Regions from separate parts of the Castellaniella defragrans 65Phen genome, predicted to be linked through region 1. Evidence: predicted binding sites of a transcription regulator. Region 1 holds the regulator's gene; the other holds the start of a gene.
The links. The regulator FliA, encoded in region 1, starts transcription of late flagellar genes. The targets are predictions, from matches to a motif close to CTAAAGTTTNNNNNNNNNNNGCCGNTA.
Positions count from the first base shown of each region.

Region 2: the regulator FliA is predicted to act here: its motif matches at 3,634-3,660, upstream of BN940_RS18945 (YtxH domain-containing protein).

Region 1 is NZ_HG916765.1:2,520,479-2,532,190, reverse strand. Features, by position in the region: gene fliS (flagellar export chaperone FliS) at 1-259, opposite strand, end outside; gene fliD (flagellar filament capping protein FliD) at 281-1,654, opposite strand; gene BN940_RS11285 (flagellar protein FlaG) at 1,741-2,127, opposite strand; gene BN940_RS11280 (RNA polymerase sigma factor FliA) at 2,397-3,149, shown strand; gene BN940_RS11275 (hemerythrin domain-containing protein) at 3,257-3,667, shown strand; gene alaS (alanine--tRNA ligase) at 3,839-6,463, shown strand; gene BN940_RS11265 (sulfurtransferase TusA family protein) at 6,480-6,725, shown strand; gene rpsP (30S ribosomal protein S16) at 6,835-7,095, shown strand; gene rimM (ribosome maturation factor RimM) at 7,117-7,740, shown strand; gene trmD (tRNA (guanosine(37)-N1)-methyltransferase TrmD) at 7,833-8,648, shown strand; gene BN940_RS11245 (PIG-L family deacetylase) at 8,645-9,682, opposite strand; gene BN940_RS11240 (methyl-accepting chemotaxis protein) at 9,679-11,100, opposite strand; gene BN940_RS20110 (methyl-accepting chemotaxis protein) at 11,307-11,712, opposite strand, start outside.
Region 2 is NZ_HG916765.1:1,924,838-1,936,549, forward strand. Features, by position in the region: gene BN940_RS08625 (diguanylate cyclase domain-containing protein) at 1-1,557, shown strand, start outside; gene BN940_RS08630 (ammonium transporter) at 1,545-2,777, opposite strand; gene BN940_RS08635 (P-II family nitrogen regulator) at 2,803-3,141, opposite strand; gene BN940_RS18945 (YtxH domain-containing protein) at 3,724-4,134, shown strand; gene BN940_RS08645 (TlpA family protein disulfide reductase) at 4,276-4,686, opposite strand; gene BN940_RS08650 (sialidase family protein) at 4,787-6,013, opposite strand; gene BN940_RS08655 (TonB-dependent receptor) at 6,045-8,384, opposite strand; gene BN940_RS08660 (DUF2946 domain-containing protein) at 8,479-8,880, opposite strand; gene BN940_RS08665 (YifB family Mg chelatase-like AAA ATPase) at 9,118-10,635, shown strand; gene BN940_RS08670 (accessory factor UbiK family protein) at 10,710-10,949, shown strand; gene rpmI (50S ribosomal protein L35) at 11,210-11,407, shown strand; gene rplT (50S ribosomal protein L20) at 11,421-11,712, shown strand, end outside.

The DNA of each region.
Region 1 (11,712 bases):
CCTCGCCGCCGCGTTCCGTGTCCACGCCCGCCTTCAGGCCCGAATCCACGATGTCGATCGCCTTGGACAGGGCCTTGCCGCGTTCCTGGATATTGCCGTTGCCCAGGTGGTGGCGGGCCTGGGAGATGGCCGTGAGGGCGCCCCGGAACAGCAGCGAGATCAGGCGCTCGGGCGAGGCGCCGAGCACTTCGGTTTCGAGCCCGATGTTGGCGTAGGAGCCGGTGGCGCGGGCGGAGCGGGAGCGGGGCGCATAGGTCATGGTGGATCAGCTCTTAGTGGATCAACTCTTGCTGCTGCTCAGTGCGCTGAGCTGCTGCGACAGGTAGCTGCTGAGCGTGTTCATCTGGCTGACCATGGTGTCCAGCTGGGTGAACTGGGCGCGGTAGGTCTCCATGCGCTGATCGATGCGGTCGGAGGTCGCGTCGTATTGTTTCTTGATGTCTTCGATGGTCTTGCTCAGGCCGGTGGTGGTGGTGCTGAAGATCCCGTCGGTCTTGGTGAAGGCGGTGGCGGCGGCGTCCACCCGGCTGCCGATGCCGGTGCCGCTGGTGAACAGGGACTTCACGCCGTCGAGGTTGTCGGACAGCGCCTGGGTGAGCTTGGTGTCGTCGATGCTCAGCTGGCCGGTCGTGGGGTTGGTCGTGATGCCGATTTTCGACAGGCTCGTGCCGTTGGTGGCATCGAACGCCCCCGAAATCGCGTCGCGCATGCGGGTCTGCACCGTGCGGGCGAGCGAGTCGCCGGTCAGGGCGGACGAGGTCTGGGCGTCGGTGTCGTAGGCCGTCAGCGTCTTGATCGTGCTCAACAGGCTGTTGTAGGACGAGACGAAGTCCTGCACGGCCTTCTTGGCGGCGCTGTCGTCGCGGGTCAGGGCGAGGTTGGCGGCGCTGGTCGTGGTCTGGTTCAGCGTGAGCTTGACGCCGTCGATCACGTTTTCGATGGTGTTGCTCTGGCTGGTGACGGCGATGCCGTTGATGGAGAGCTCGGCGTTGGTGGCGTCCTGGACCGTGACGCCCGCCGTGGAGCCGCCGCCCGAGTAGCCGAGGAAGGCGTCCAGGTCGGCGTTGTCATCGACCGTGATGTTGGTGACGGCGTTCTGGGTGCCCGTCTCGCGGCTGGTGAGCAGCAGGCGGTACTGGCTGCCCGGCGTGCCGTCGTTGACGACGGTGGCGTTGACCCCGATGTCCTTGTCGGCGTTGATGGCGGCCACCAGGTCGTTCAGGGACGTGCCCTTGCCGCTCAGGTCGAGGGACTTTTCCGTGCCGTCGATCGTGATCTTCAGGGTGCCGCCGGTGCCGATGTCGGCGGTGCGGTCGGCCCGGCCGGCGTAGACCAGGGTCTGGTTCGAGGCGAGCTTGTCGACCTGGATGGAATACTGGCCCGGGATGGCCGTGCTGTCGGCCGATGCGGAGATCGCATCCGAGCCGGATTTCGCGGCGACCGCGCCGAAGGCGCTTTCCTTGCCGACGGCCTGGGCCGCCTTCTGGAACGTATCGACGGCGGATTTCAGCTTGCTGTAGGCGGAGAGTTTGGCTTCCGCCGCCGTCTGCCGGCTCTTGATCGTGTTCAGGACCTGGCTTTCGTTGGTCTTCAGCTTGTCGAGCAGGTCGGTGAGCGGCAGGCCGGACAGGCCGAGGGAAGAGACTGATGCCATGATGTGGTTCTCCGTTCAGCCATTATGCCCCGGTTCGGCGGCGGCAAAGGCGATGTGTGGGGCGGGATTTCGTTTCTGTTCGGGGATCAGGCCTGGGTATCCACGCCGGCGCCCTGGAGCTGGACGATCATTTTCGCGACGCGCAGCACGGCTTCGGACGGGATGGTGCGCAGGACTTCGCCGGTGCTGCTGTCGATGATCGAGACGACCAGGCGCTGGGCGTCTTCGTCCATTTCGAAGCGCATGCCCGTGGACCAGGCCTTGAGGCTGTCGTTGACGGATTCGAGCGCCTTTTCCAGGGAGGATTTGGGCTGCTCGATCGGCTGTTTCAGGCCGAGCTCGCGCGCATCGGCCTGCTTGTTGAAGCGGCCGGACCGGGCATCGTCGACGGGCGTGACCTGCACGGCCGGCTCGGGCTGAGCGGGCAGCCGTTCGGAAACGGGAGCCGCCAGACCCAGGCTCGAGGATGCCAACTGGTTTCCAATAGGGTGAATCATGCGTGCTCCTGTCCGGATGAGCGTGTCCTGTTATGGGAGGCGCCCGGGTCTCATCCCCCCCGGATCGGGCGGATCCTGGATTTTCACTCTGACATAACGGCGATGTCCGGAAAAACTTTAGGGTTGGAATCCCGGAGGATCGATCGCGTCCGGAGGGGATTCCCCGCGCGGAGGGTTCCGGGGAGAACATCCGCAGCGTTCATAGGGCATACTTGCATTTTATGACGTGTTTCACGGATTGTGCGATGCCTCTTTCCGAGGACCAGCTGATCGCCCGCCATGCGCCGCTCGTGCGCCGGCAGGCGCTGGCGCTGATCGGCAAGCTGCCGGCCAGCGTCGAACTCGACGACCTGATGCAGGCCGGCATGATGGGGCTGCTGGACGCGGTGCGGCGCTACCAGCAGCAGGCCGACGCCCAATTCGAGACCTATGCGGTCACGCGCATCCGCGGCGCCATGCTGGACGAACTGCGCGCCCAGGACTGGCTGCCGCGCAGCGTGCGCGCCAAGGCGCGCAGCATCGAGGACGCCATCCAGACGCTGCGCCACCGCCTGCTGCGCCCGGCCACCGAATCCGAGATCGCCGCTGAAATGGGGCTGGATCTGGCCGCCTACCAGGCCCTGCTCGAAGAGGCGCGCGGCGTCCAGGTGCTGATGTACGAAGACCTCGCCCTGCACCGGGAAGACCACGACGGCGAGGGCATGCTCGACGCGGTGGCGGCCGGGCGGGGCGGCAATCCCCTGGACTGGCTGATGCGCGAAGGCCTGCGCTCGGTGCTGATCGAGGCGATCCGCAACCTGCCGGAACGCGAGCAGCTGCTGCTGTCGCTGCAGTTCGAGCAGGACCTGAACCAGAAGGAAATCGCCGCGGTCCTGGAAATCACCGAGGGCCGCGTGTCCCAGCTGCGCTCCCAGGCCGTGGCGCGCATCCGGGCCTGGCTGTCCAGCCATTCCTGGGAACCGGACGCCGATACCGACGACTACGAACACCTGCTGTAGGCGGGCCGCAGGGACCCTCCGCCGCCTTGCGTCCGCAATAAGATTCATTTAATATATATCTTATACGGCACAGGCTGCCGGAAACACAATGGCGAGGGAACCTCATCATGAACATCGATCGTTTCAAGCACCAGCACGTCGAAATCCTCAGCGGCATCAGCATGCTGCGCCGGCTGTCCCACCAGGGGATCGCCGATCACGCCGTGGACATCGCCCACGAACTGAGGGCGCTGTCCCAGGTCGTCACCCAGCACCTGGCCATCGAGGACCGCATCCTGTACCCCTCACTGGAGCAAAGCGGCAACGACCGCATGGCGCGCATGAGCGTGACCTACCAGAGCGACATGAAAGGCATCGCCAGCGCCTTCATCAATTTCGCGCGCCGCTGGGGCAACGCCACGCTGCTGAGCCGCAGCCCGGAAGAATTCCGCGCCGAGGCCAATACGGTGCTGAAGAACGTGCATGACCGGATGCTGCGCGAAAACCGCGAGTTCTATCCGGCCATCGAGGCGCTGTAGATGAGTCCGGACACGGAATGGTCCCCGCGGACTGTTCCGTGCCTGGCGAACCGGAGCGCCTCGCAAGGCGCGAGGCATGGAGATGTCTGGCAGTCCGCTGCGGGCTGTTGCGCCGTTCGTGGCATCAAAACGCATATAATGGCCGGCTAGTTTCCCCCAGCGGCCAAACGAATGAAAACCTCCGAGATCCGTCAGAAATTCCTGTCCTTTTTCGAGTCCAAGGGACACCAGATCGTGCCGTCCTCGCCGCTGGTGCCGGGCAACGACCCCACGCTGCTGTTCACCAACGCCGGCATGGTCCAGTTCAAGGACGTCTTCACCGGCAAGGACACCCGCCCCTATCATCGGGCGACCACGGCGCAGCGCTGCGTGCGCGCCGGGGGCAAGCACAACGACCTGGAAAACGTCGGCTACACCGCGCGGCACCACACGTTTTTCGAGATGCTGGGCAATTTCAGCTTCGGGGACTATTTCAAGCGCGACGCCATCGCCTACGCCTGGACCCTGCTGACTGAAGTCTATGGCCTGCCCAAGGAAAAGCTGTGGGTCACCGTCTACCAGGAAGACGACGAGGCCTACGACATCTGGGCGCAGGAGATCGGGGTGCCGCGCGAGCGCATCATCCGCATCGGCGACAACAAGGGCGCGCGCTATGCCTCGGACAACTTCTGGCAGATGGCCGACACCGGTCCCTGCGGCCCCTGTTCCGAAATCTTCTATGACCACGGCCCGGAGATCTGGGGCGGCCCCCCGGGCTCGCCCGAGGAAGACGGCGACCGCTACATCGAGATCTGGAACCTGGTGTTCATGCAGTTCGAGCGCGACGCCCAGGGCACGATGCATCCGCTGCCCAAGCCCTGCGTGGACACCGGCATGGGGCTGGAGCGCATTTCCGCCGTGCTGCAGCACGTCCATTCCAATTACGAGATCGACCTGTTCCAGAGCCTGATCCGCGCCGCCGCGCGCGAGACCGGCTGCACGGACCTGGCCGACAATTCCCTCAAGGTCATCGCCGACCACATCCGCGCCTGCGGCTTCCTGGTGGTCGACGGCGTGATTCCCGGCAACGAGGGCCGCGGCTACGTGCTGCGCCGCATCATCCGGCGCGCGCTGCGCCACGGCCACAAGCTGGGCCAGAAGGGCCTGTTCTTCCATCGCCTGGTGGCCGACCTGGTCGGACAGATGGGCGAGGCCTATCCCGAACTGGCCGCGCAGCAGGCGCGGGTCGAGCAGGTGCTGCGCCAGGAAGAAGAACGCTTCGGCGAAACCCTGGAAAACGGCATGCGCATCCTGGAATCCGCCCTGGCGGCCCTGCCGGCCGGCCAGGCGCTGGACGGCCAGACGCTGTTCACGCTCTATGACACCTACGGCTTTCCGCTGGACCTGACGGCCGACATCTGCCGCGAGCGTTCCATCCCCGTGGACCTGGACGGCTTCGAGCAGGCCATGGCGCACCAGCGCGAGCAGGCGCGCGCCGCCGGCAAGTTCAAGGCGGCGGCCGACCTCAGCTACGACGGCGTGGCCACGCGCTTCGACGGCTACGACCACCTGGAAGGCGAGGCCGCCGTCACAGCGCTGTACGTGGACGGCGTCTCGGTGCCTTCCATCGCCCAGGGCCAGCAGGCCGTGGTGGTGCTGGACGCGACGCCGTTCTATGCCGAATCCGGCGGCCAGGTGGGCGACACCGGCCTGCTGGCCGGCGCGTCGGCGCGCTTCCAGGTGGCCGACACCCAGAAGATCCAGGCCGACGTCTTCGGCCATCACGGCACGCTGGAGCAGGGCGCGCTGGCGGTGGGCGACACGGTGCGGGCGCAGGTCGATGCGCGGCGCCGCGCCGACACCATGCGCAACCACTCGGCCACCCACCTGATGCACAAGGCCCTGCGCCAGGTGCTGGGGGATCACGTGCAGCAGCGCGGCTCGCTGGTCGATCCCGACAAGACCCGCTTCGACTTCGCGCACGATGCGCCCATGACGGCCGAGCAGATCGCGCGGGTCGAGGCCATCGTCAACGATGAAATCCTCGCCAACCAGGCCGTGCGCACCCAGCATCTCAGCTACGACGAGGCCGTGGCCGGCGGCGCCATGGCGCTCTTCGGCGAAAAATACGGCGACGTGGTGCGGGTGCTGGACATCGGCTTCTCGCGCGAACTGTGCGGCGGCACCCACGTGGCGCGCACGGGCGACATCGGCCTGTTCAAGATCGTGTCCGAGGGCGGCGTGGCCGCCGGCATCCGCCGCGTCGAGGCCATCACCGGGCACGGCGCCCTGGCCTGGGTGCGGCGCACCTGCGAGACGCTGGACCAGGCGGCCGGGCTGCTCAAGGCCCAGCCCGCCGGCGTGCCCGAGCGCATCCAGGCGCTGCAGCAGCAGACGCGCCAGATCGAGCGCGAACTGGAACGCCTGCAGGACAAGCTGGCCGCCGCGGCGGGTTCCGATCTGGCCGGCCAGGCCGTGGAGGTCGCCGGCGTGAAGTTGCTGGCCACGCGGCTCAACGGCGTCGATCCCAAGTCGCTGCGCGGCATGGTGGACCAGCTCAAGTCGAAGCTGTCCGGCGCGGTGATCCTGCTGGCCGCCGTGGCGGACGACAAGATCAGCCTGGTGGCCGGTGTCAGCCCCGAACTGACCGCGCGGGTCAAGGCCGGCGACCTGGTGGGGGCCGTGGCCGCCCGGGTGGGCGGCAAGGGCGGCGGCCGTCCGGACATGGCCATGGGCGGCGGCTCCGACGTGGCCGCGCTCGACGGCGCCCTGGCGGGCGTGCCGGCCTGGCTGACCGAGCGGCTGGGCGCCGCATGAGCGCCAGGGAGGCCGCATGACCGCGGAATCGCCGCACGCGGACGAGGAAGTCGACGCGCGGGGGCTGAACTGCCCCCTGCCGATCCTGCGCACCAAGAAGGCCCTGGCGCGGCTGGAAAGCGGCCAGGTGCTGGCCGTGCTGACCACCGACCCGCACGCGGGCCGGGATTTCCAGGCGTTCTGCCAGCAGACGGGCAATGCGCTGCTGGCGCAGCGGATGCGCGAGGACGCCGTCCAGGTGCATTACGTGCAGCGCCGCTGATGTGTTGTTTTTCCCGGCATTCGCAGGCCGTTCGCCCGCATCCATTGCGGACACGGCCTGTGTGATGCTAAAATTTTGCGTTTTTCACAGCATTTTCAAAGGATTATCAATGGTTGTGATTCGTCTGGCCCGCGGCGGCTCGAAGAAGCGTCCCTTCTACAATGTCGTTGCTGCCGATTCGCGTAATCGCCGCGATGGCCGTTTCATCGAACGCGTGGGTTTCTACAACCCGCTCGCCGGTGAAGGTCAGGAAAACCTGCGCCTGGCCCTGGATCGCGTCCAGCACTGGGTGGACCAGGGCGCCCAGCTGTCCGACACGGCGGCCCGCCTGGTGAAGGAATACTCCGCCAAGGTCGCTTCCGCCGCCTGATCGCGGCCCGTCGTGCCGGCGATGGCCGATCCCGCCTTCCTGGATGACGCACCGCCGGACGATCTGGTCGAGGTCGGCCGGGTGGCCGCCGCCCACGGCGTGCGCGGCTGGCTGAAGATCCAGCCCTATTCGCCCCAGGCGGACGCCCTGCTGGGCGCCCCGGTCTGGTGGCTCAAGGCGCCCGATCCTGTCGCGGGATCGGGTGCCTTGCCGCGTCCGCGCGGCCTGCGCATCCGCGCCTGCCGCCGCCAGGCGGGGCAATTCCTGGCGGCCCAGGCCGACGGGATCGCCGACCGCGACACGGCCGAGTCGCTGCGGGGGTACACCGTCTGGGTGCCCCGGGCGGCATTTCCCTCGGCCGGCGACGACGAATACTATTGGATCGATCTGATCGGCTGCGATTTCCACGGCATGGGGGACGACGGGCCGCGCCTGCTGGGGCGCGTCGATCAGGTTCTGGACAACGGCGCCCATGCCGTGCTGCAGGTGGCCCTGGGCGCGCCGGATGCCGAAGGCGTCTTCCAGCCGTTCAGCGATGCGCGGGGCCGGCCGCGCCACGTTCTGGTTCCTTTCGTGGCGGCGCACGTGCAGCACGTCGATCTGCAGGCGCGCCGCATCGACAGCGACTGGCCGGCCGATTTCTGACATCCGGATATCCGGATGTCCGGGCATCGGGATGCCTCCGCCCGGGCCGCGCCCCGCCTTCCTTTTCCCGTTCTCCTCCCCCGGATCGTGCGATGCGATTTGACCTGATCACGCTGTTTCCCGAGATGTTCGCCGCCGTGCGCGACCACGGGGTCAGCGGCCGCGCGCACGCCCGGGGCCTCTGGTCCCTGGAGACCTGGAATCCGCGCGACTTCACGACCGACGTGCACCGCACGGTGGACGACCGCCCCTACGGCGGCGGCCCGGGCATGGTGATGCTGGCCGAGCCCCTGGCGCTGGCCGTCGAGGCCGCCCGCGCGGCCCGCCTGCGGGCGGGCGCCGATGCCGCGGACGCGCCGGCCCCCGTCGTGCTGCTGTCGCCGGCCGGCCGCACGCACGACCAGGCGCGCGCGCGGCGCGCGGCGCAGGGCACCGGCGCCATCCTGATCTGCGGCCGCTACGAAGGCGTCGACCAGCGCTTCATCGACCGCTGCGTGGACGAGGAAGTGTCGCTGGGGGATTTCGTGCTGTCGGGCGGCGAGCTGGGCGCCATGGTCCTGATGGACAGCGTGGTGCGCCTGCTGCCCGGCGTGCTGCACGATGCCGAGTCCGCCGCGCAGGACTCCTTCAATCCCGCCCTGAGCGGCCTGCTGGACAGCCCGCACTACACGCGCCCCGAAGTCTGGCGCGGCGAGGCCGTGCCCGAGGCCCTGCTGTCCGGCCACCATGCCCGCATCGCCGTCTGGCGGCGGGACCGGTCCCTGGCGCTGACGGCGGCACGCCGGCCCGAACTGATCGAGCGCGCGCGCGCGGCGGGCGGGCTGGACGCGCGCGACGAGCGCGCGCTGGAACAGCGGGCGGCCGCGTCCGCGGCGGTCCCGTCCGCGAAGCCGGCCGGCGCGGACTAGGGCCGCGGCCGCGCCGCCTGGACCGCGCGCGCCTGCAGCGGCTGGGCGGCATTCCGGGCGTAGTATTGCCGCCCGACCCAGGCGGCTTCGGGGCCCAGGGGCCGGGAGCAGTCGGTTCCGGGCGGGCAGGTGCGCGGATCGTCCTTGGCATAGCGCAGGTAGATCCGCGTCTTGCGGTTCGTCTGCGCGGCGTCCAGGTTGGCCTGGAGCTCCTGGCTGGGATAGTTCAGGTAGGCCGTGCGGGAATACGCGCCGGGGGCGAGCGCCGTGGCGGCCTCGACCAGCCGGGCGCCGGCGATGTGGTCGGGATGGTCGTGCCCGGCGCAGCGCCAGCACAGCGACCGGTAGGGAATGGTGATCGAGGGGTCCATCAGGCGGACGGCCTGCGGGCGTTCCTGGCGGATCAGGTCGGCCAGCAGGCGGACCAGTTCGCCGCGCGTGTAGGTGTCCGGGTAGGGGGCGTAGGACCGCACGCGGGCGTGGGGCACGGATTCCAGCCGGCTCAGGGGCGTCAGGCTGCCCCAGCCCTCGCCCAGCCAGGGGTCGGGCAGGCGCAGCATGATGAGCTGGACGCGGGGATTGGCGCGCAGGGTGTGGCGCACCAGGGTGTGCTGGCCGACCACCAGGCCGTCGGTGCTCCAGGCGTCCGCCACGCCGGCCATGTCGGCGTAGGCGGCCATGATGCCGCGCTCGCGCGCCAGGGTGTATCCCAGGCCCTCGCCCCGGTCGCCGGCCGTCAGGTAGACGGTGTGCACGCAGCGGCCCTGGCGGATCGCATCGTCCTGGTCGGGGTTCATGAACAGCAGGTCGTCGTCGGGATGGGCGACGAAGCTGAGCACCTTGCCGGCCGCGCAGCCCGCGGGCGGGGGAACGGGTGCGGCGGCGGGCGTGGCGGGGGGTGGGGCGGTCCGCGCGGCGGCTTCGGGCATGGCCGGCGGCGGCGCCGGCAGGGCGGCCCGCGCGGCCGGCGCCGCGAGCAGCGCCAGGCACGGCAGGATCAGCGCGCACAGGCGCAGGAGCGGGCGCGGGATCATGAGATCAGCCCGACCGCCTGGTTCAGGCGCCGGGCGCCCTGGTCCAGGTGTCCCACCAGGGCGCCGGCGTCCTGCGCCTGGTGCAGGGTGTCCCGGGCGATGTCCTGGATCTTGCCGATGGCCCGCTCCAGGTCTTGGATCTGTCCGGACTGGCTGGCGTTGGCCTGGCGCAGGTGCTCCAGCATGCCGTGCAGCGAGCCGATGCCGTCGGCCAGCCGCGTCATGATGCGGCCGCTGTGTTCGATGAGGTCGGTGCCTTCGGCGACCTGGCGCACGGATTCGTCGATCAGGTTGCGGATCTGGCGCGAGGCGTCGGCGCTGCGCTGCGCCAGGGTGCGGACCTCGCCGGCCACCACGGCGAAGCCCCGGCCGTGCTCGCCGGCACGGGCGGCCTCGACCGAGGCGTTGAGCGCGAGGATGTTGGTCTGGAAGGCGATGCCGTCGATCAGGGTGGTGATTTCCGTGATCCGCTGGGACAGCGCGCGCATCTCGCGCATGCTTTCGACCGAGCGCGTCATGGTCTGGCTGCCTTCGCCGGCCAGCGCGACGGTCTGATCGACGTCCTGCTGCGCCGCCTGGGCGCGTTGCTGGTCGTCGGCCAGGGAAGCGCCGATGGCCTGGATCGATGCGGCCGCCTGGCCGATGGCGGCCGCCTGGTCGTGGGCGCCGGCGCTGACGGCTTCGTTGGATGCCGTGATCCGTTCCAGGGACTGGTCGATGGCCAGCGCGTTCTCGCGCACCCGGGCGACCGCGCCGGCGATGGCCTGCAGCACCTGGTGCAGGGCGACGCCCATCGGGCTGGCCGGGGCCGGGCCGTCCAGGCCGAGGCGGATGTGGCCGCCCTCGGTGACCCGGGCGACCATGCTGGTCAGCTCGTGCGTCTGGCGCGCGTCGCGCCGCATCCAGCGGGCGATGTAGCACAGGGCGGCGGTTTCGATGACCACGTAGGTGGCGTGCGCGATGACCCGGCCCAGGCCGGGTTCGACGAAGCAGTAGGTGGGAAAGCCGGCTTCCTGGAGGAAGTTGAAGCTGAGGTGGTGGACGGCGATCACGGCGGCGCCCAGCAGGATCACGCGCATGTCGCGGTAGCACAGCAGCACGGCCAGCAGCACGAAGATGCCGAAGTGCAGTTCGATGGTGCCCAGGGACTGGTGGATGTGCAGCGCGCAGAACAGCATGAAGGCGGTCGCCACCGCCAGGCGCGTGACCAGCTGGCCGGGCTGCCAGAAGATCAGGGCGGTGGGGATCAGGGCCAGCGGCAGGCCGATCCACAGCGCCAGGTGCCAGGTATCGTGCCAGGGGGCCAGGCCCAGGGCCGTGGCGAACAGGATCCACAGCAAGGGCAGCATGATGCGGTCGGCCTGACGGCCGTACGAGGACGAACGGGCGCGCGGGAAGTCGGTTTCGGATGAAGTCATTGGAATGGGGACGCGGCCGGGCGGCGCAGCGAAAGGAACCGGAAGGCGGATGGGGCCGCCGGGGGCGTCCGGAGGCGGACAGGGAATTTTACGGCAATACCCGACTGAAAGTTAAGGTTTGAAGCAGATTGAAAGCGAACGCCGCCGCCCGGGTGTCGCGCGTCGGACACAGGGGCGGCGGCGCCGCGGGGGGAGACGGGGCCGGATCAGGATCTGGCGGGCAGCAGCCGGGGCGCCTGGGCGCGGCGCGACTGGACGTGCGCGCCGCCCGGCTGTCCCGTCGGGTCGGCGTGGTCCGCCGTGTCGAGGCGGAAGAACGCCACCAGTTCGACCAGGGTGTCGGCCTGCTCCTGCAGGCTGGCCGCGGCGGCGGCGGATTCTTCCACCAGGCTGGCGTTCTGGCGCGTGACGTCGTCCATCTGCGTGACGGCGGCATTGATCTCCTCGATGCCGGTGGTCTGCTCGCGGCTGGCCGCGCTGATCTCGCTCATGATGTCGGTGACGCGGTGGATGCCGTCGACGATCTGCTGCATCGTGGCCCCGGCGCGCGCGGCCTGCTCGTTGCCCCTGGCGGTGGATTCCACCGAGGTCTCGATGAGGGTCTTGATTTCC
Region 2 (11,712 bases), 600 kb from region 1:
GGCGCCTATGCGCTGTTCGCACTGGATCTCCTGCTGCTGGGGCTGGCCGGCTGGGTGGTGTCGCGCCAGATCCTGCGGCCCATCCATGCCCTGGTGCGCCAGTGCCGGGCCCTGGCCGTGGGCGACTACGCCGCCCGTTCGGCGCTGCCGCCGGGCGACGAGCTGGGCGAGCTGGGCCGCGCGCTCAACGATTCCGCGGCGCACATCGGGCAGCTCCTGCGGGACATCGAAAAAGAGCATGCGGCGCTGGCCGAGGCCCAGGCCATGTTCCGCGGCCTGTCGGACAACACGCTGGCCGGCATCTACATGATGGACGCCGACCTGCGCTTCATCTACGCCAATGCGCGGATGGCGGACATCCTGGGCTATCCGCAGGCCGAGCTGGCCGACGGCTTCCCCCTCGACCGGGTGTTCATCGGCCCGTCCTACGAGGCCACCCTGCGCCGGGTGCGCGACCGGTTCGCGGGAAGCGAGGCCCGGACGCGGCTCGAATGCACGGCGCGGCGCCGCGACGGCTCCATGGTTGAACTGGAAACCTTCGGCTCGCTGATGTCCCTGCACGGCCGGCCGGCCCTGATCGGCATCATGTTCGACATCACCGAGCGCAAGCGCGCCGAGGCGTCGGCGCGGCGGGCCGCCCTGGTCTACGCCCACACCAGCGAGGCCATGGTGGTCACCGACGCCGACGGCGCCATCCAGGACGTCAATCCGGCCTTCACGGCGGTCACCGGCTACACCCTGCAGGACGTGGTCGGGCGCACCATGAACGTGCTCAGTTCGGGGCGCCACGGCGACGAATTCTACCGGGCGATGTGGGCCCGGCTGCACGAGACCGGCCGCTGGAGCGGCGACATCCACAACCGGCGCAAGTCGGGGGAGGAATACGTCGAACGCCTGTCGATCAATACGTCCTACAACGAGGACGGCAGCGTCAACTGCCGCATCGGCCTGTTTTCCGACGTCACCGAAAAACGCCGCCGGGAGGCGTCGATCTGGCACCAGGCGCACTACGATCTCCTCACCCAGCTGCCCAACCGCCAGATGTTCCAGGAAAACCTGCGCCGCAGCATCGAGCATTCCCGCGAGAGCGGCGTGCCCTTCGCCCTGGTGTTCCTCGACCTGGACTTCTTCAAGGACGTCAACGACAGCATGGGCCACGAAGCGGGCGACCAGCTGCTGCGCCTGGTGGCGCGGCGGCTGAACGAATGCGTGCGCAGTTCGGACCTCGTGGCGCGCCTGGGCGGCGACGAATTCACGCTCATCATCCGCGACATCCACGATCCGGACGACATCTTCGCGCTGGCCGACAAGATCCTCGGCGCGCTGTCCCAGCCGTTCACCCTGGGCGACCACGTGGTGCAGATCTCCGCCAGCATGGGGGCGGCCTTCCATCCGCGCGACGGCGACGGCGACGCGGAACTGCTGCGGGCCGCCGATCTGGCGATGTACGCCGCCAAGGAAGAGGGCCGCAACCATTTCCGCGTCTACGCGCCCGAGATGCGCGCGCCCGCCCTCGCGCGCGACGGCCTTCAGTCGGGAGGCCTTCAGTCGGGATAGGCCGTTTCGCCGTGCTCCGCGGCGTCCAGGCCCTGGCGTTCCTCGTCGGGCGCGGCCCGCAGCCCCATCAGGCGGTCCACCAGCAGGGCGCAGACCGCGGCGCTGGCGCCCGCCCATGCCAGGCTGACCAGCACGGCTTCGATCTGCAGCCAGGTCTGGCGCAGCAGCGCCCCCAGGCCCGCCGGGCCGGGGCCGCCGAGATCGGCGCAATAGAAGACGCCCGTCAGGACCGCCCCGACGATCCCGCCCACGGCGTGGATGCCGAAGACGTCGAAGGCATCGTCCACGCCCAGGCGCCGCTTCAGGCCGCTCACGCCCCAGAGCGCGGCCCAGGAGGCGAGCGCGCCGATGACCAGGGCCGCGCCCGGCGCGACCAGGCCGGCCGCCGGCGTGATGCCCACCAGCCCGGCAATGGCGCCGGAGGCTGCGCCCAGCAGCGAGGCATGGCCCTTCAGGACGCGTTCCGCCAGCGCCCAGGCCAGCACCCCGCAGGCGGCGGCCAGCAGGGTGTTGGCCGCCGCCAGGACGGCCTGCCCGTTGGCGGCCAGCGCCGATCCGCCGTTGAAGCCGAACCAGCCGACCCACAGCAGCGCGGCGCCGGTCAGGTTCAGCGGCAGGCTGTGGGGCAGCATCGCCTCGCGCCCGTATCCCAGGCGGGGGCCCACCCAGCGCGCGCCCACCAGGCCGGCCACGCCCGCGCTGATGTGGACCACGGTGCCGCCGGCGAAGTCCAGCGCGCCGCGCAGGTGCAGCCAGCCGTCGCCGGCCCAGACCATGTGCGCGATCGGCAGGTAGCCCAGCGTGAACCACAGGCCGGCGAAGGCCAGCGCCGCGCCGAAGCGGGTGCGTTCGGCCATGCTGCCGGTGATCAGGCCGCAGGTGATCGCGGCGAAGGTCGCCTGGAACAGGGCGAACAGCAGCTCCGGGATCGTGCCGAGCAGGGGCAGGGGGGCGGCGGCGTCCCCGGGCCGGTAGAGGCCGGCCAGTCCCAGGCGCGTCCATCCGCCCAGGCCGCCGAAGCCCTCGGTGAACACCAGGGAATAGCCGTAGGCGAACCACAGCACCGTGATGAGCGCGCAGACGGCCAGCACCTGCGTCATGACGGACAGGGCGTGGCGCTTGCGCGCCAGTCCGCCGTAGAACAGCGCCAAGCCCGGCACGCACATCAGCCAGACCAGCAGGGTCGAGATCAGGGTCCAGACCAGATCGCTCTTGTCCATGAGGAAAGCTCCTGTTTTCGTGGGGTCAGAGGGCGGCTTCGCCGGTTTCGCCGGTGCGGATGCGCACCACCTGCTCCAGCGGCGTGACGAAGAGCTTGCCGTCGCCGATCTTGCCGGTGCGGGCCGCCTGGCACAGGCATTCCACCGTCATCTCGACCAGGGCGTCGGGAACCGCGACCTGGATCTGCAGCTTGGGCAGGAAATCGACCTGGTATTCCGCGCCCCGGTAGAGCTCGGTGTGCCCCTTCTGGCGGCCGAATCCCTTGGCCTCCGTGACCGTCATGCCCTGGATGCCGGCGGCCTCCAGCGCGGCATGGACTTCCTCCAGCTTGAAGGGCTTGATGAGTGCCGTGACGAGTTTCATGAATGCTCCTTTGCGGTGTGCTTGCACGGAGGATTCAAGCAAAAGGCGTGCCAGTTTTCACGTGGTAGCGGGTTCACGACGCCTGGCGGGGGACGGGGGACGGGAGGGCACCGAAGCCGGCCGCGAGGGGGCGGAGTCGCGGCGGGCGTGGCAGGGGCGGAGTGGCAGGGGGATGGCGGGTGCGGAGTGGCAGGTGCGGAGTGGCAGGGGGATGGCAGGGGGATGGCAGGGGGCGGGACGGCGCCGGGCCCGGCCGCTGCGGCGCACCAGAGAGGTGCGGGCCCGCCCCGCAACGGTGCGCGGGGCGCCCGCGCGGTGATTCCGTCTGCGAAAGGCCCTGGTTTTGTGTCCAGTTGTGGAGTGCGCGGCGGGCGGGGCGGCGCCGGTTCCGGCCGCTTTCCCCTTGTGGGGAAAAGGGTTTGGCCGTCCGGCGCCGCCGCCGGGCCGGACATCAGTCATTACATGTCAGGGTTTACCCGCGCCCGCAGGCCGCTAGAATTGTAACCAAGCCGGTTGTAACAGACCGGTCCTCGAAAATGATCCGCCTCTTCACGCAGCGGAATTCTACATATAGGGAAGATCATGAACATGACGCGAAAAACGCTGACTCTGGCCGCCCTGGCGGCATCGCTGAGCCTGCTGGCCGCTTGCTCCAAGAGCGATGACGCTTCGGCCCCGCCTCCGGCGGCCCCCGCGCCTTCGACGGCGCCGACTCCGGCTCCCGTGCCTCCCGTCACCCCCGCTCCGCAGGAGCAGCAGAACAGCGCCCCGGCCGACCAGCAGTCCATGCAGGACAAGATCAAGGAATCGACCGACGCCGCCAAGGAAAAGGTGGCCCAGGTGAGCCAGGCCGTCTCCGACAAGGCCAGCGAACTGGCCCATCAGGCGGGCGAAGCCGCCAACGACGCCCGCGAATCCGTGAAGGAAGGCGCGGCCAAGGCCGACGCCTCCATCCAGAACGCCGTCGGCAACTCGAACGGCGGTTCCAAGTAAACGACCCGTCCGCGCGGGACGACGCGGTCAAGCAGGACTGCGCATCAGGGCGGGACGGCACGCCCACGCGGAACCCCCCGCCCGGGGCGGCCGGCGCGTCCCGAGGGGCGCGCCGTGCGCGCCTTCATGTCGCCGCGCGGCTCAAGGCCTCGGGCCTTCTTTCGGGCCTTCCTTCGGCCCCTCCACCAGGGCCTTCAGCCGCTCGGCGGTCAGCGTGCCGCTCGCCGAGCGCCGCGTGCCGTCGGCGTGCAGCACCACCGTGTGGGGCATCTCCCCGCCCCAGCGCGGATCGATCAGGTAGTTGAGGCGCTGCACGGACGCGCCGGCATAGGCGCGCGCGGGCACGCCGGTGGCCTGCGCCGAGCGCAGGCGCTGGAGGACGGCCGCGGCGGAGGCGTTGCGGTCGGTATTGACCGTCACGGCCTGGACCCCGGCGTCGGCCGCGCTCAGTTCGGCCACGGCCCGCAGATTGGTTTCGCAATAGGCGCAGTACAGCGCCCACAGTTCGATGATGCGCACGCCGCGCGCCGGCGGTTCGAGCAGGGCCGGCACGTCCTCGGCCGTGAGGGGTTCCAGGGTTTCCGGGGCGCCGCGGCGGCGGCCGCGGGGATCAGCATCGACAGGATCAGAAGCCGCATTTGAAGCCGCATGTTCATGGTTGTCCAGTTCCTTCGGTTCCGGTGAGAGGGACGAGGCGCAGGCCGTCGGCCGTGCCCCAGGCGGCGTAGGCGCGGCCGCCGCGATCGAGCAGCACCTGCGGCGAGCCGGCGTCCGCGTCGGTGCGGGCGAGTTCCCGGGCGGCACTGAAATGCGCGCCCGCGTCGGCCGAAACCCGCGCCATCAGCTTCAGGCCGTCGGCATCGGCCTGGTTCCAGACGATCCAGACGCGCCCGTCCGCCGCCGCCACGTCGGCGTGCGCCGCGCCTTCCCGGGCGACGGCCAGCAGGCGGCCGGGCGGCTGCCCCGGCCGCAGCTGTCCGTACCAGATGACCGGCTCGCCGTCCTTGGCGGAAAACCAGACCGCGTGGCGGGTGCCGTCGGCGGCGAGGGCCAGGCCGGGGCCCTGGTGGGGGCAGGCGTCCACCCGCCAGCCGGTGTAGGTGGCGCGGGCGGCTTCGCGCGCGACGGTCCCGTCGCGCACCTCCGCGTAGGCGTGGTCCCGCAGCCCGTCCGCATCGGTGAAGCGCCAGAGCAGTCCGATGCCGCCTGCCGGGGCGGGCGCGGCGGCGATGCGGCAGCAATCGCAGCTGTGGTCGGCCAGCCGCCGTTCCGGTCCGAAGCGGGCGCCGTCATCGTCCGACCAGGCGTAGTAGACGGCCGTGCCCGCGTAGGGCTCCCCCCGCGCCTTGGCCGCCTGGAAGTCGCGCCGGTCGATCCAGGCGATCAGCACGCGTCCTTCGGCATCGACCGACATCGCCGCGAGGCGGTGGGTGATTTCGGCGTCGTCCCGGTGCACCCGGACGGGCGTCGAGAAGTGCCGGCCTCCGTCCACCGAGCGGGAAAACAGGATGTGCCCCGTGTACGGCCGGGGCAGCGCGCGGGTCCAGGCGACGTAGATTTCGCCTCGCGGACCCGTGGCGATCATGGGCCTGTCCTCGCCCATGGTCAGCACCGATCCGGCCGGCACGTCGATCAGGACGGGGGCGCTGAACGTGCGGCCCAGGTCGTCGGAATGGCGCACCGACAGGCGGCCGTCGTCGGCGGACGCCATCCAGAGCCGTCCGTCCGGCCCGAACGCGGCGCTGGTGGCCATGACCGGCGCCCCGTTCGCGCCATGATGGGAATGGGAAGCCGCCGCCGGGACGGCCGTCCGGGCGGAAAGGCTCCAGGGGGCCGCCGCGAGCACGGCGGACAGCAGCAGGGACAGCCAGGTGTTCATTTTTCGCATCTCCCGATGAAATGGGACCGCTTCACATCCGGAAGGCCGCCTGCACGTAGAGCGTGCGGCCGGGATAGGGGTGGTAGACGAAATACCGTTCGTCGAACAGGTTGTCCACGCCCACGCTCAATTCGCTGCGCCGGTCGGGCCGGTAGGTGAATTTCAGGTCGGCGACGGTGTAGGTGCTGGTGCCGCCGTAGACGTTGGGGTTGGTGTCGGCGTTGTTCAGCGTGTTGTATTGCCGCCCGGAATACCGCACGCCCGCGCTCGCCGAGGCCCGTTCGCCGAACCGGTACGTGGCCAGCAGCTTGGCGCGCCACAGCGGGATCCGGTAGAAGTACTTGCCGACGGATTCCGGGTTGGACGCGTTGGCGAGGATCTTCGACTGGGTGTAGGCCACGCTGGCGGTGAGGTCCAGGCCCTCCATCCCCACGTCGCGCCCCTGGTAGCCCAGTTCGGCGCCGCGCGAGCGCACCTTGTCGATGTTCTGGAAATTGGTGACGTTCGGGATGACCGTGGTGTCCGTCTGGCGGAAGATGGCGTCGCGCACGTCGTCCTGGAACAGGGAAAAGCGGAACACGCCGTTCCAGTGCCACCACTCGGCCGACAGTTCCTTGCCCAGGTCGTCTTCCGGCTGCAGGCCGGGGTTGTTGTTGACGATGGACGAGCCGCTGATCTGGCCCTGGAACAACTCGCCGACGGTCGGGAAGCGGTAGGCCCGGCCGATCGAGGCGCGCAGCGTCAGGTCGTCGGACACGTCGAAGGACAGCGACGCCTTGGGCGAGGCGTGGCGCTGCGCGGCCGCGGGATACGCCAGCCGCGCGGCCGCGGAGGCCTGGCCGCCGGCATAGGCCCGCCAATCCTCGTAGCGCAGGCCGTAGACGAGCTTCCAGCGCGGCAGGAATTGCCAGCCGTCCTGGACGTACAGCGCCTGCGTGCTGGTCTTGCCCTCGAACGCGTTCTTCAGCGCGCCGGAGTCGCCGCCGCGCCAGTTCGCCGTGTCGAAGGTGCCGCTGTTCGTGAAGTAGTGGTCGAAGTGGTAGCCCAGCGCCAGCCGGTGGGCCCGCAGGCCGGACTGCGCCTGCGGCGTGTAGCTGGCCTTCAGGTCGAACGTCTTCCAGCCCGTGCCGTCGCCGTAGGTGATGGTGCCGGGACCGTCGCTGGAGCCGCCGGCATTGGCCTGCCGCCCCACGCTGTGCGTCACCTCGAAGGCCGAGGCGTTCACCTCCGCGTTCCAGCCGCCCGCGCGCGTGGTCTTGAGCGACAGGCCGTAGAGCCAGTTGTCGCTTTCGCCCTGGCTTGCCGCCAGCGCCGCCGCGGGGATGTCGTACTCGCGTCCGTCGATGGCCACCTTGCCGGAGTAGACGGGATTGCCGTTCTCGTCCTCCAGGAATGTCGAGGTGTCGCTGGTGGAGCGCTCGCGCCAGTACGCCACGGACGCACCCGCCTGCAGTTCCGATGCCAGCTCGTATTGCAGCCTGAGCTTGAACTGGTCCTGGGTCGTGTGCTTGATGCCTTCGCCGCTCACCCCCAGGACCGCCGTGCGCTGCTCCGTCTGGTTGTCGTAGAAATACGCGCCCGACACCGGCGTGGCGGCCGCCGTCGCGGCCTTGTTCGATTGCGCCAGGGTGGCGAACTGCATCGGCTGGCTGGTGCTCTTCAGGCGGTTGACGCCCAGCAGGTACGACAGGCGCCCGATCCTGTCGCCGATCGTGGCGGAGGCCTCGTGGCCCTCGAAGTCCCGATCGACGCCGAACAGGTCGAAGTGCTGCGTGAATGCCTTCACGTTGGCGCGCGCCTCGAACCGGGCGGGCATGCGGGTGGTGATCAGCACCGTCGAGCCCATGGCGTTGCCCGGGTACAGCGCGGAGAAGGGGCCGTACGCGACGTCCACGCGTTCGATGTCGTCGGGGAACACCATCGACCAGCGCGGCGGGAAGGAGTAGCTGTTGCCCAGCAGGTTGCTCAGCAGCAGCCCGTCGGCGTAGACCAGGCCGCGGGCGCTTTGCGTGTTGCTGGTGCCGCGCACTGCGATGATCGAGTTCTGGTCGCCGATGAAGCGCTTGCGCACGTCCAGGTTGGGCAGGTATTTCAGGGTGTCTTCGCTGTTGACGACGTTCCAGTTGCCGAACTGCTCACGCGTGACGGATTCGACCGAGGCGGGCATGTCGGCATCGGTGGCGGGGCGTTCGGCCGTGCCGGTGACCGTGATGGCGGGCAGGGCGGCGGCGGACGATTCTTCGGCCCGCGCCGGGCCGCGGGGGAGGGCGAGGGTGGCGAGGACGGCGAGGACGAGCGGGGCGAAGCCGCACAGGGCTCCGGCGCGCGGCCGCAGGCCGTGCGCGGTCTTCCTGGTGGAAGCGGGGTGCATGGTGTTCTTCCTGACGAGAAGGGGATGGCCTTGCCGGCGCCTTTTGCGAGGCGCGCGGCGCGGGCACGAAAACCGGCGCGGCGGCCGGAAGGAGTCAGGAAGACGGCGGCGGGTCGCGCGGCCGGCCCGCGGGGAACGTGCCGAGCGGCACGTGGCGGATCCAGCGGGGCGCCGCCAGTAGGACGAGCGCCAGCAGCAGCACGGCCGGGGCGGCCGGCGCCTGGGCGGGCAGGAGGGAGCTTCCGGCGAGCAGACCGCAATAGCCGCACGCGTCCAGCGCGTCGGCCGGGCCGTCGTGGTGGCTTCCGACCTGGATGCGGTAGTCCGCCGCGGGCGAGCCCTCCAGGTCGGCGGGCGAGCACACGGCCACGGCCACGTCCCGCGGCGCGGCTTGCAGCAGCCAGCTGATCGTCGGTGCGGCGGCGAGCAGGCAGATCGCCACCAGGCCGAGCCAGGCGGCCAGACGGGCGGGGCGTTTGCGGGGTCCGGAAACCATGGCTGCGGGGGCCTGAAAGATCCTGGAGTGGGGAAAGTGCCTGCGGAAACCTGCTGCGGAAAACCGGTACTGAAAACCTGTACCGGGGAAACCCGATGCGGAAAACCGATGCGAAAAATACGATCGAGAAGCATTCTAAGTCATGGCGCGGGGCCGGGACAAATCCGTCCCGCGCGCCGCCCGCGGCCCCGCGTCCGCCTCTATAGTGGGGGCGGGGATGATGCGGGAGGAGTTCCGATGTCGCTTGCCGTTCTGTCCAGCCGGGCCCTGTTCGGGCCGCGCGTCTGGCCCGTGCAGGTCGAGGTCCACGTGGGCGGCGGCCTGCCGTCGTTTTCCATCGTCGGCCTGCCGGGCGCGGGCGTGCGCGAAAGCCGCGAGCGGGTGCGCTCGGCGCTGCTGAGCAGCGGTTTCGAGTTCCCGGCAGGCCGCATCACGGCCAATCTGGCGCCCGCCGACCTGCCCAAGGATTCCGGCCGCTTCGACCTGCCGATCGCGCTGGGCGTGCTGCTGGCCTCGGGGCAGATCGCCGACGCCCGGGGGCGGGCGCCGGACGTGCGGCATTACGTGCTGGCCGGCGAGCTTTCGCTGACCGGCAGCATCGTGCCGGCGGACGCCGTGCTGGCGATCGCGCTGTCGGTCGCGCGCGACGATCCCCGTGCCGTGTTGATCATGGCGCCGGAGGCCGCCGGGGTGGCCGCCCGCGTGCCGGGCCTGCGGGTGCTGGCCGCCGCCGGCCTGGACGAGGTCGTGGCGCATTTCACCGGCCGCGCGGCGCTGCCCGCCGCCGCGCCGGCGTGCGGCGAGCCGGCCGACGAGGCCCCGCCGCCGTGCCTGTCCGACGTGCGGGGGCAGGCGGCGGCCCGGCGGGCCCTGGAGCTGGCGGCGGCCGGCGGGCACGGTCTGCTGCTCAGCGGCTGTCCCGGCGTGGGCAAGAGCATGCTGGCGCGGCGCCTGCCCGGCCTGCTGCCGCCCCTGACGCCCGAGCAGGCCCTGGAAGTCGCCGCCGTGCACGGGCTGGCCCGCTCGCGGCCCTTGCTGTCCCGGGTGCCGCCGTTTCGCGCGCCGCACCACGGCGCTTCCATGCCGGCGCTGGTGGGCGGCGGCGCCCGTCCCCGGCCCGGGGAAATCAGCCTGGCCCATCACGGCGTGCTGTTCCTGGACGAATTGCCGGAATTCGGCCGCCAGGCCCTGGAAGCCCTGCGCGAACCCCTGGAAACCGGCTGCGTCACGGTCGCCCGGGCCGCCGGCAGCTGCACCTTTCCCGCCCGCTTCCAGCTCGTGGCCGCGATGAATCCCTGTCCGTGCGGCTGGCACGGGCATCCCCATCCGCAGCGGGAATGCCGCTGCTCGCGGGAGGCCATCGCGCGCTACCGGGGGCGGATCTCCGGACCGCTGCTCGACCGGATCGATCTGCACGTCGGCCTGGGGGTGGAGTCCGCGTGGCTGGATGCGCCGCCGGGAGAGCCTTCGGCGCCGGTGCGGGAGCGGGCGCTGGCCGCCCGGCACCGGCAGCTGGCGCGCCAGGGCTGCCTGAACGCCGAGCTGGACGGCGCGGCCCTGGAGCGCCACGCCGGCCCGGACGCCGAGGGCCGCGCGCTGCTGATGCGTGCGGCGGCGGCCTGGGGCTGGTCGGCGCGCGCCGCGCGCCGGGCCCAGCGCGTGGCCCGGACCCTGGCCGACCTGGACGGCAGCGACCGGATCGAGGCCGGGCACATGGCCCAGGCGGTGCAGTACCGCCCCGACAGCGGCGCGTGAGCCGCGGCGTGGACAGCAATCTGCGGCAGGGCGGTAAAATGCCGGTTTTCCCTTCCCCATTCCAGGAGGCCGCGATGATCGCCCCCAATCAATGGTTCGACGACTTCCAGAAGAACATGTCCGAACTGCTCGCCAAGACCCCGGCCGCCGACATCGAGCGCAACATGAAGGCCTTCATGGCGCAGACCTTCGCCCGCATGGACCTGGTCACCCGGGAAGAATTCGACATCCAGGCCGACCTGCTGGCCCGTGCGCTGGAGCGCATCGAGGCCCTGGAGGCGCGCGTCCAGGCTCTGGAGCAGGACGAGGAATAGACAGATCCAGGCAAATCACCCTATAATCAAGGGCTTTTCCCAATTTCCTCTGGGTCTGCTTCATCCCAGGGGATTCGTCTTTTGGCCCGGCTGCTTCCGGTTCTTTCGTGAACGGGGGACGTCCTGGGCGGGGAAAGGCGGGAAGCAGGGTTCGTGCATGCAGGTTGCGCATGCCGGGTCCGAAACACATGCGAATGCCAGGTCTGACAAGCGCCCGGATCCCGGGCCACCTGGATTTGCCAAGCCAACAGAGTATCGTCATGCCCAAGATGAAGAGCAAAAAAGGCGCTTCCAAGCGCTTCAAGGTGCGCGGCAGTGGTTCCATCAAGCGCGGCCAGGCTTTCAAGCGTCACATCCTGACCAAGAAAACCACGAAAAACAAACGCCAGCTGCGCGGTTCGGCTGCCGTCCATGAAACGAACGTCGCCTCCGTGAAGGCGATGCTGCCTTTCGCCTGATCGGAGATTACACATGCCTCGCGTCAAACGCGGCGTCACCGCTCGTGCACGCCATAAAAAAGTCATCAAGGCCGCCAAGGGTTACCGCGGCCGCCGCGGCAACGTCTTCCGGATCGCCAAGCAGGCGGTCATGCGCGCCGGCCAGTACGCCTACCGCGACCGCCGCAACAAGAAGCGCACCTTCCGCGCCCTGTGGATCACCCGCATCAACGCGGGCTGCCGCGAACTGGGCGTGACCTACAGCGTCTTCATCGCCGGCCTGAAGAAGGCCTCGATCGAACTCGACCGCAAGGTCCTCGCCGACA